Sphaerisporangium krabiense: one gene and its partner. The protein of the gene in region 1 interacts with the protein of each later gene in a pairwise test. Links are inferred from orthologs where the notes say so. Each region holds a gene or a part of one and is shown on either strand. Other genes may lie near its edges.

Region 1 (5,352 bases):
GCCCGCCATGAAGGTCTCCTCGCCGATGGACCAGATGAACAGTGCGGGAAGCATAGGTCGGCCATTTCGGAAGAACAAACGACGCGCCGACCGTTTACGCCATCCGTAACGCCCTGGCCCTTTCGGTCAATTCCTGGTCGTTGCCGAGGATCTCCACGACCTTATCCCTGCTTGTCGCTCCGCTTACCAGGAGGACGTCCGCACGGCGCACGCCGAAGGCCGCGGCCACCGCGCGCAGGGCCGCCTCGGTGGCCCTGCCGTCGACCGCGCGGGCGTTCACCCGCACCACGACGGCCTGGTCACCGTACGCCCCGCCGACGCCCTCGCGCGCCGAGCCCGGCCGTACTCTGATCGCGAGCCTCATAAACGTGTCGGTCCTCTCGCCCGGGTGGGATATCGTTTTAGTTTGCAAGGCGTTGATGGGACGAGTACCTCCGAGCCCACCTCGCAGGAGCGACCCGGGGACGGTGCGAGCCCGGGGCGAGAGCCGGAGGGAATATCACCCGGAGCCGCCGGAAGAACGGCCGAGGCCGGGCCCAGCCCGCCGGCGGCCCAGTAGAACCGGCAGCGGCAGACAAGAGTGGGCCTCTTTTCGGGAGATTCTCTCGGAGGGGGTCAAGGAGGGTGGTACCGCGGGGCCTCCGGCCTCGTCCCTCCACGCCATGGAGAAACAGCTCGCGTGGAGGTCCACCCCTACGATGTCACCTTCCTCACCGTACTTCCGGCCGCTCCCGCCGCAGGCCGACCTGCCCGCCTTCGAGGCCGAGGTGCTCGACCGCTGGCGTGACGGCAAGGTGTTCGAGCGCTCCCTGGAGCAGAACGCCGGCGGGCCGTCCTGGGTCTTCTTCGAAGGGCCGCCCACCGCCAACGGCATGCCCGGCGTCCACCACGTCGAGGCCCGCGTCTTCAAGGACGTCTTCCCCCGCTACAAGTCGATGCGCGGGTTCCACGTCGGGCGCAAGGCCGGGTGGGACTGCCACGGCCTGCCCGTCGAGGTCGCCGTCGAGCGCGAGCTCGGCCTGTCCGGCAAGCCGGAGATCGAGGCGTACGGCATCGCCGAGTTCAACGCCCGCTGCCGGGAGTCGGTGGAGCGCCACGTCGACGCCTTCGAGGCCATGACCGAGCGCATGGGCTACTGGGTCGACATGTCCCAGGCCTACCGCACCATGGACCCCTCCTACGTCCAGGCCGTGTGGTGGTCGCTGAAGGTCATCTGGGACAAGGGCCTGCTGTTCCGCGACTTCCGCATCACGCCGTACTGCCCGCGCTGCGGCACGGGGCTGTCCGACCACGAGCTGGGCCAGCCCGGCGGGTACGAGAACGTCTCCAGCCCCTCGGTGTACGTGCGCATGCCCGTCACCTCCGGCCGGTTCCAGGGCGCCGACCTGCTCATCTGGACCACCACGCCGTGGACGCTCGTGTCCAACACCGCCGTCGCCGTCCACCCCGAGGTGACCTACGTCGTCGCGTCCCGGGAGGGCGAGAAGCCGGTCATCGTCGCCGAGCCGCTGGTGGACGCCGCCCTCGGCGACGGCTGGACGGTCACCGAGCGCGTGCCCGGCACCGAGCTGGAGCACACGCCGTACTCCCGGCCGTTCGACCTGGTCGACATCCCCGGCGCCCACTACGTCGTCCTCGCCGACTACGTCACCGTCGAGGACGGCACCGGGCTGGTCCACCAGGCCCCCGCGTTCGGCGCCGACGACATGACCACCTGCAAGAGGTACGGCCTGCCGGTGGTCAACCCGATCGGCCCCGACGGGCGCTTCCTGCCCACCGTCCCGCAGGTCGGCGGCAAGTTCTTCAAGGACGCCGACGAGGGCCTGACCGAGGACCTGCGGGCGCGCGGCCTGCTGCTGCGCGGCTCGCACTTCGAGCACGCCTACCCGCACTGCTGGCGCTGCCACACCGCGCTGCTGTACTACGCGCTCCCCTCCTGGTACATCCGCACCACCGCCGTCAAGGACCGCCTGCTGGAGGAGAACGCCCGCACCAACTGGTTCCCCTCCACGATCAAGGAGGGCCGGTACGGCGAGTGGCTGCGCAACAACGTCGACTGGGCGCTGTCCCGGTCGCGGTACTGGGGCACGCCGCTGCCGCTGTGGGTGTGCACGGCCGACGAGTCCCACGTCACCTGCGTCGGCTCGCTGAAGGAGCTCGGCGAGCACGCCGGGCGCGACCTGTCCGCCCTGGACCCGCACCGGCCGTTCGTGGACGACGTCGTCCTGCCCTGCCCGGACTGCGGCGCCGAGGCGCGCCGGGTGCCCGACGTCATCGACGCCTGGTACGACTCGGGGTCCATGCCGTTCGCGCAGTGGGGCGCCCCGCACATCAACCAGGAGACGTTCGCGCAGGCCTACCCCGGCCAGTTCATCTGCGAGGCGCTGGACCAGACGCGCGGCTGGTTCTACTCGCTGATGGCCGTCGGCACGCTGGTGTTCGACCGGTCCTCCTACGAGAACGTGCTGTGCCTCGGCCTGATCCTCGCCGAGGACGGCCGCAAGATGAGCAAGCACCTCGGCAACGTGCTGGAGCCGATCCCGCTGATGGACCAGCACGGCGCCGACGCGCTGCGCTGGTTCATGGCGACCTCCGGCTCCCCGTGGGCGCCGCGCCGCGTCGGCCACGCCGCGCTGGAGGAGATCGTCAGGAAGGTCCTGCTGACCTACTGGAACACGACCTCCTTCTTCACGCTGTACGCCGGCGCGGAGTCCTGGTCGCCGTCCGACCTCGCCGCCGCCCCGGCGTACGCCGACCGGCCGCTGATCGACCGGTGGGCGCTGGCCGAGCTCAACCGCACGGTGGCCGAGGTCACCGAGGCCATGGAGTCCTTCGACACCACCCGGGCCGGGCGGCGGCTCACCGAGTTCCTCGACGACCTGTCCAACTGGTACGTCCGCAGGTCCCGCCGCCGTTTCTGGTCCGGCGACACCTCCGCGTTCGCCACCCTGTACGAGTCGCTGGAGGTCGTCACCCGGCTGCTCGCCCCGCTGGTGCCGTTCCTGACCGACTACCTGTGGGACGTGCTGCGCGCGCCCGACGCGCCCTCCTCGGTCCACCTGGCCACCTGGCCCGAGGTGAACCGCGAGCTGCTCGACCCGGAGCTGTCGGAGCGGATGGCGCTGGTGCGGCGGCTCGTCGAGCTGGGCAGGTCCGCGCGGGCCGGCAGCGGCGTCAGGACCCGCCAGCCGCTAGCGCGCGCCCTCGTCGCCAGCCCCGGCTGGGCGTCGCTCCCCGGCTCGCTGCGCGAGCTCATCGCCGACGAGCTGAACGTCCAGACCCTGGAGGACCTGTCCTCCTACTCGTCCGACCTGGTGTCCTTCACGGTCAAGCCCAACTTCCGCGCCCTCGGCAAGAAGTTCGGCAGCGGCACCAAGGACGTCGCGGCGGCCGTGACCGCGGCCGACCCGGCCGAGCTGGCGGCCGTGATCCGGGGCGGCGGGACGGCGACGCTCACCGTGCACGGCGAGGAGGTCACGCTCGGCGCCGACGACGTCATCGTCACCGAGCAGCCGAAGGCCGGCTGGGCGGTCGAGAACGGCGCCGCCGGTTCTGGCGGCGGCGAGACCGTCGCCCTGGACCTGACCGTCACGCCCGAACTGCTGCGTGCCGGGCTGATCCGCGAGGTGATCCGGCTGGTCCAGGACGCCCGCAAGTCCACCGGCCTGTCCATCACCGACCGCATCACCCTGTGGTGGACGGCCTCGGGCGACCTGGCCGAGGCCCTGCGCGCCGACGGCGCCAAGGTCGCGGACGAGGTCCTCGCCACGACGATGACCGAGGGCACCCCCGACGCCGCCCTCCCCGCCCACCACGACCCCGACCTCGGCCTCGGCTTCCACCTGTCCCGCGCGTCGTCCTGACCCCGGCATAAGGCGCCCGCCGGCGCCGCACAAAGAAAGGGCCCCGGAACCACTCCGGGGCCCTTTCTCATGCCCTGATCCCACGAGACCACAAACCGGGCCGTGCCTTTCTCCGCGACCGCCCCGCCGGGCCGTACAAGAAGATCACTGATCGCCCCAGGGAGGCTCGCGTGCCGCGAGAACGGAAACCTCACACGCCGGACGACCACGCGAAACCGACAGGCCGGCGCCGGCGATCGCCGAAGCCTCACACGCGGTGGCCGTGACACCGAACCGGAACCGGGTTCCAGCCGGTTATGCGAAGAATATCCTGTCTACGTAATTTTACTATGGTCAGGGAATATCGATCGGCGGACAATCTCGGGCGTCGAAGACTTCGACATGCGCCCCGTGATTGGAGACCGCGTGCGTAGAACCCTTCTGTCACTCATGGCCGTCCTGGCGGCCACCGTCGCGTTATCCCCGCTCGCACCCGCGGGGGCCACACCCACGGCGCCCGCCGCCGCGTCCGGTGAGATCGCCTGGACGCCGTGCCCGCGCAACCCCGCCGCCGACTGCGGCACGCTCACCGTGCCGGTGGACTGGAAGGATCCCGGCGGGCCGACGTTCGAGCTCGCCGTGGCCAGGCTCAAGGCCACCGACCCCGCGGCCAGGATCGGCACGCTGCTGTTCAACCTCGGCGGACCCGGCGTCTCCGGGGTCACCTACACGCAGTTCGGGAACACCTTCACCCCCGAGGTGCAACGCCGGTTCGACGTCGTGGGCTTCGACCCCCGCGGCGTGGAGGGCAGCAGCCCCGTCCTGTGCTCGGATCACATCATGCGCCAGATGCCCGACACGCTCATCAAGAACCAGGCGGAGTTCGACTCCTGGCTCGACTACAGCAGGCGGCTCCGCGCCGACTGCCGCGCCCGGACCGGGCCGGTGTTCGACCACATCGACAGCGTCAGCGTGGCCCGGGACATGGACGCGATCCGCGCCGCGCTCGGCGAGCAGAAGATCACCTACTACGGCCTCTCCTACGGCACGCTGATCGGCCAGATGTACGCCGAGCTGTTCCCCCGGCGGGTCCGCGCCCTCGTCCTGGACAGCAATGTCGACCACAGCCTGAGCTCCGGCCCCTACCTCGCCTCCTGGGCCGCGAACGTCCAGGACTCCTTCAACGAGTTCGTGAAGTGGTGCGGCACCGAGACCCGGTGCGCACTGCACGGCAAGGACGTACGCGCGCTCTGGACCGGCCTGCTGGAGCGCGCCGACCGCGGCGAGCTCCGCAACCCGAGCGCCCCCGGCAGGCTGCTCACCAGAATGGACGTGATCCGCTCCGCCTTCCGGGCGGGCTACGGACCCACCTGGTACGAACTCGCCACCCTGCTCACCGCCCTCGACGCGGGCTCGCGTCCACCCGCCTCGACGGCCACCCTCATGGACACGACGACCGGCACCCAGACAGACCAGACGGCGACCGGCGATCCGAACACGGACCCGCGCG
Region 2 (3,015 bases), 1.3 Mb from region 1 along the record:
TCCTCCAGCGTGACCGAATGCCTGCTCGACGGCGCGGCCAACGCGCTGGTGCGGCTGCGCCTGCGGTTCCTGCACGTCAAGGAGCGCCGGGTGGAGCGCGCGGACGGCGGCGGCTTCGTGCCCGTGGACCGCCTGGACACCGGCGAGCGCAGCCATCTGACCTTCGACGAGGCCACCGAGCGCGAGGTGGAGCACGTGCTCGCCATGCCCGCCCTGCTCGGCGTGGAGCGCACGGTGACCGTGCGGGTGCCGGGGGACCGGTCCGAGGAGGCCGTCCTGTCCGGCGCGGGGGAGCCGCTCGGCCGGGTGGTCTGCGAGCACCGGCCGCTGCACGCCGTGCTGGACGTCACGGCCGAGGCCGGCGCCGGCCCGCACGGGCTGGTGAAGCTGCGCGTCCGCACGCGCAACCTCACCGGCTGGACGGGCGACGGCACGCGCGATCAGGCGCTGCGGCGCTCGCTGGTCGCCGCGCACCTGCTCATCGGCGTCACCGCGGGCCGGTTCCTGTCGCTGTCGGACCCGCCGGAGTGGGCGCGCCCGGCCGCGCGGGGCTGCGTCAACGAGAACACCTGGCCGGTGCTGGTGGCCGGGCCCGGCGGGCGCGACGCCGTGCTGTCCTCGCCGATCATCCTGTACGACCACCCGCGCGTCGCCCCCGAGAGTCCCGGCGACCTGTGCGACGCCACCGAGATCGACGAACTGCTCCACCTGCGCACCCGGACGCTCACCGAGGAGGAGAAGCGGGAGGCGGCGGCCACCGACCCGCGCGCCGCCGAGATCGTCCGCCTGGCCGGCGAACTGCCGCCGGAGATGATGGAACGCCTGCACGGCGTGATGCGCCACGAGCCCGCGACACCGTGGTGGGACCCGGCCGCCGACGCCGCGGTGTCGCCGGACACCGACACCGTGACCGTCGCCGGCGTCGAGGTCGCCAAGGGCAGCCGGGTGCGGCTGACGCCGGGCCGGCGGCGCGCCGACGCCCACGACATGTTCCTCGCGGGCAGGACCGCGCGCGTGGAGGCCGTCCTGTCCGACGTGGACGGCGCGCCCCACCTGGCCGTGACGCTGGAGGAGGACCCCGGGGCCGACCTGCACCGCTCGCACGGCCGCTACCTGTACTTCGCGCCGGACGAGGTCGAGCCGCTCGCGGAGCCTTCGGGGAAGGGGAGCGCGTGAACGTCCTGGTGGCCGGGGTGGGCAACGTCTTCCTGGGCGACGACGGCTTCGGCGTCGCGGTGGCGCGGCGGCTGGCCGGCGCGGACCTGCCCGCCGGGGCCGTGGTGCGCGACTTCGGCATCCGCGGCGTCCACCTGGCCTACGAGCTGACCGGCGGCGCCTACGACGGCGCGGTCATCGTCGACGCGGTCGCGCGCGGCGGGCGTCCGGGCACGCTGTACGTGCTGCGGCCCGAGCCGGCCGAGGCCCCGCCGGTGTTCGCCGACGCCCACGACATGACCCCCGACGCCGTGCTGGCGCTGTCGTCCGCCCTCGGCGGCGCGCCCGGGCGGGTGCTGGTCGTCGGCTGCGAGCCGCGCGACCTCTCGCCCGGCATGGACCTGAGCCCCCCGGTGTCCGAGGCGGTTGGCCCCGCCGCGGACCTGGTGCTCGAACTGGTCGCGGACCTGGCCGAGGAACCGGCCACGGAGAAGGTCGCGGAAAAGATCGCGGAACGGAGAGCCGCGGCGCCGTCCGGCGCCGCGCGGAGGGAGGACCACCATGCTGAAGCGTCTCGTGATGATCTCGGCGCTGGTCGCGGCCGGCGTCATGGTCTACCAGTCGATTCCGGACATCAAGCGGTACATGAAGATCCGGAGCATGTGACCGGCGCGGGCATGTCCCAGGAAACGGGGGTGAACTGATCGTGCACGAGTTCGGGATCGCCGAGTCGATCCTCGCCGCGGTCGAGGGCCGCGCGGACGGCCGGCGCATACGCCGGGCGCGCGTCCAGGTGGGCGCGCTGCTGCGCGTCGCCGAGCCCTCGCTCAACGACGCGTTCTCACTGGTCGCCGAGGGGACGGTCGCCGAGGGCGCGCGGCTCGACCTGGTGACGGTCCCGGTGCGGCTCACCTGCCGTGCCTGCGCCGGGACCGCCACGTCGGTGGACCCGTACGCGGTGTGCCCCCACTGCGGGGACACCGACGTCGACGTCGAAGGGGGCGACGACCTCGTCCTCGAATCCATCCAGCTCGCGGAGGCGGCGCATGTGCCTGGGAATTCCCGGGGAGATCGTGGAGATCCTCAAGGATCGTCCTGACCTGGCGACGGTCGACGTGAGCGGGGTGCGGCGCGCCATCAACATCGGCCTGCTGGAGGGGGAGCCGCTCGCGCCGGGCGACTGGATCCTCATCCACGTCGGCTTCGCGCTGTCGAAGATCGACGAGGCGGAGGCCAAGTCGGCGCTGGACTTCCTCACCGGCATCGGCCAGGCCTACGAGGACGAGATCGCGGCGCTGCGCGACTCCATGATCGAAGAGGGGTGAGGCGCGGTGCGCTTCGTCGACGAGTACCGCGACGCGGCCAAGGCCAGGGCCCTGGCCGCGAGGATCGCGGCGCTGTGCGAGCCCGGCCGCCCGTACAAGTTCATGGAGGTCTGCGGCGGCCACACCCACACCATCTACAAGCACGGCCTGGAGGACCACCTGCCCCCCGCGGTCACGCTCGTCCACGGGCCGGGGTGCCCGGTGTGCGTGATCCCGATGGGCCGGGTGGACGACGCCGTCCACATCGCCGAGCAGCCCGGCGTGATCATGACCACCTTCGGCGACATGATGCGCGTCCCCGGCGGGCGCGGCACCTTCCTGGAGGCCACCGCCCGCGGCGCGGACATCCGCATGGTGTACTCGCCGCTGGACGCGCTGAAGATCGCCCGCGAGAACCCGGACCGGCGGGTGGTGTTCCTCGCGATCGGCTTCGAGACCACGGCCCCGTCCACGGCCATGACGGTGCTGCGCGCGCGGGCCGAGGGTGTCACGAACTTCTCGGTCTTCTGCAACCACGTGATGATCATCCCGGCCA

What was found. Proteins that work in one complex are often made in the same cells at the same time.
Region 2: the proteins of ileS (region 1) and BJ981_RS39770 interact in binary tests that used the Escherichia coli proteins (3 or more experiments, as listed by UniProt). The link is inferred for Sphaerisporangium krabiense from one-to-one orthologs.

What each region holds. Positions count from the first base shown.
Region 1 is NZ_JACHBR010000001.1:5,720,082-5,725,433, reverse strand. The notes cover bases 304-4,063. They hold ileS (isoleucine--tRNA ligase), read left to right. Parts: upstream 304-698; coding sequence 699-3,863; downstream 3,864-4,063. Other genes in these bases: BJ981_RS25080 (DUF167 domain-containing protein), read right to left, coding at 304-364. Outside these bases: more of BJ981_RS25080, read right to left, coding at 95-303; BJ981_RS25070 (alpha/beta fold hydrolase), read left to right, coding at 4,269-5,352. UniProt on the Escherichia coli protein: Catalyzes the attachment of isoleucine to tRNA(Ile). As IleRS can inadvertently accommodate and process structurally similar amino acids such as valine, to avoid such errors it has two additional distinct tRNA(Ile)-dependent editing activities.
Region 2 is NZ_JACHBR010000001.1:4,418,157-4,421,171, forward strand. What follows is about bases 17-3,015. They hold BJ981_RS39770 (hydrogenase maturation protease), read left to right. Parts: upstream 17-1,172; coding sequence 1,173-1,859; downstream 1,860-3,015. Other genes in these bases: BJ981_RS19590 (hypothetical protein), read left to right, coding at 17-1,176; BJ981_RS19600 (hydrogenase maturation nickel metallochaperone HypA/HybF), read left to right, coding at 1,862-2,254; BJ981_RS19605 (HypC/HybG/HupF family hydrogenase formation chaperone), read left to right, coding at 2,229-2,480; hypD (hydrogenase formation protein HypD), read left to right, coding at 2,487-3,015. In the rest of the region: more of BJ981_RS19590, read left to right, coding at 1-16.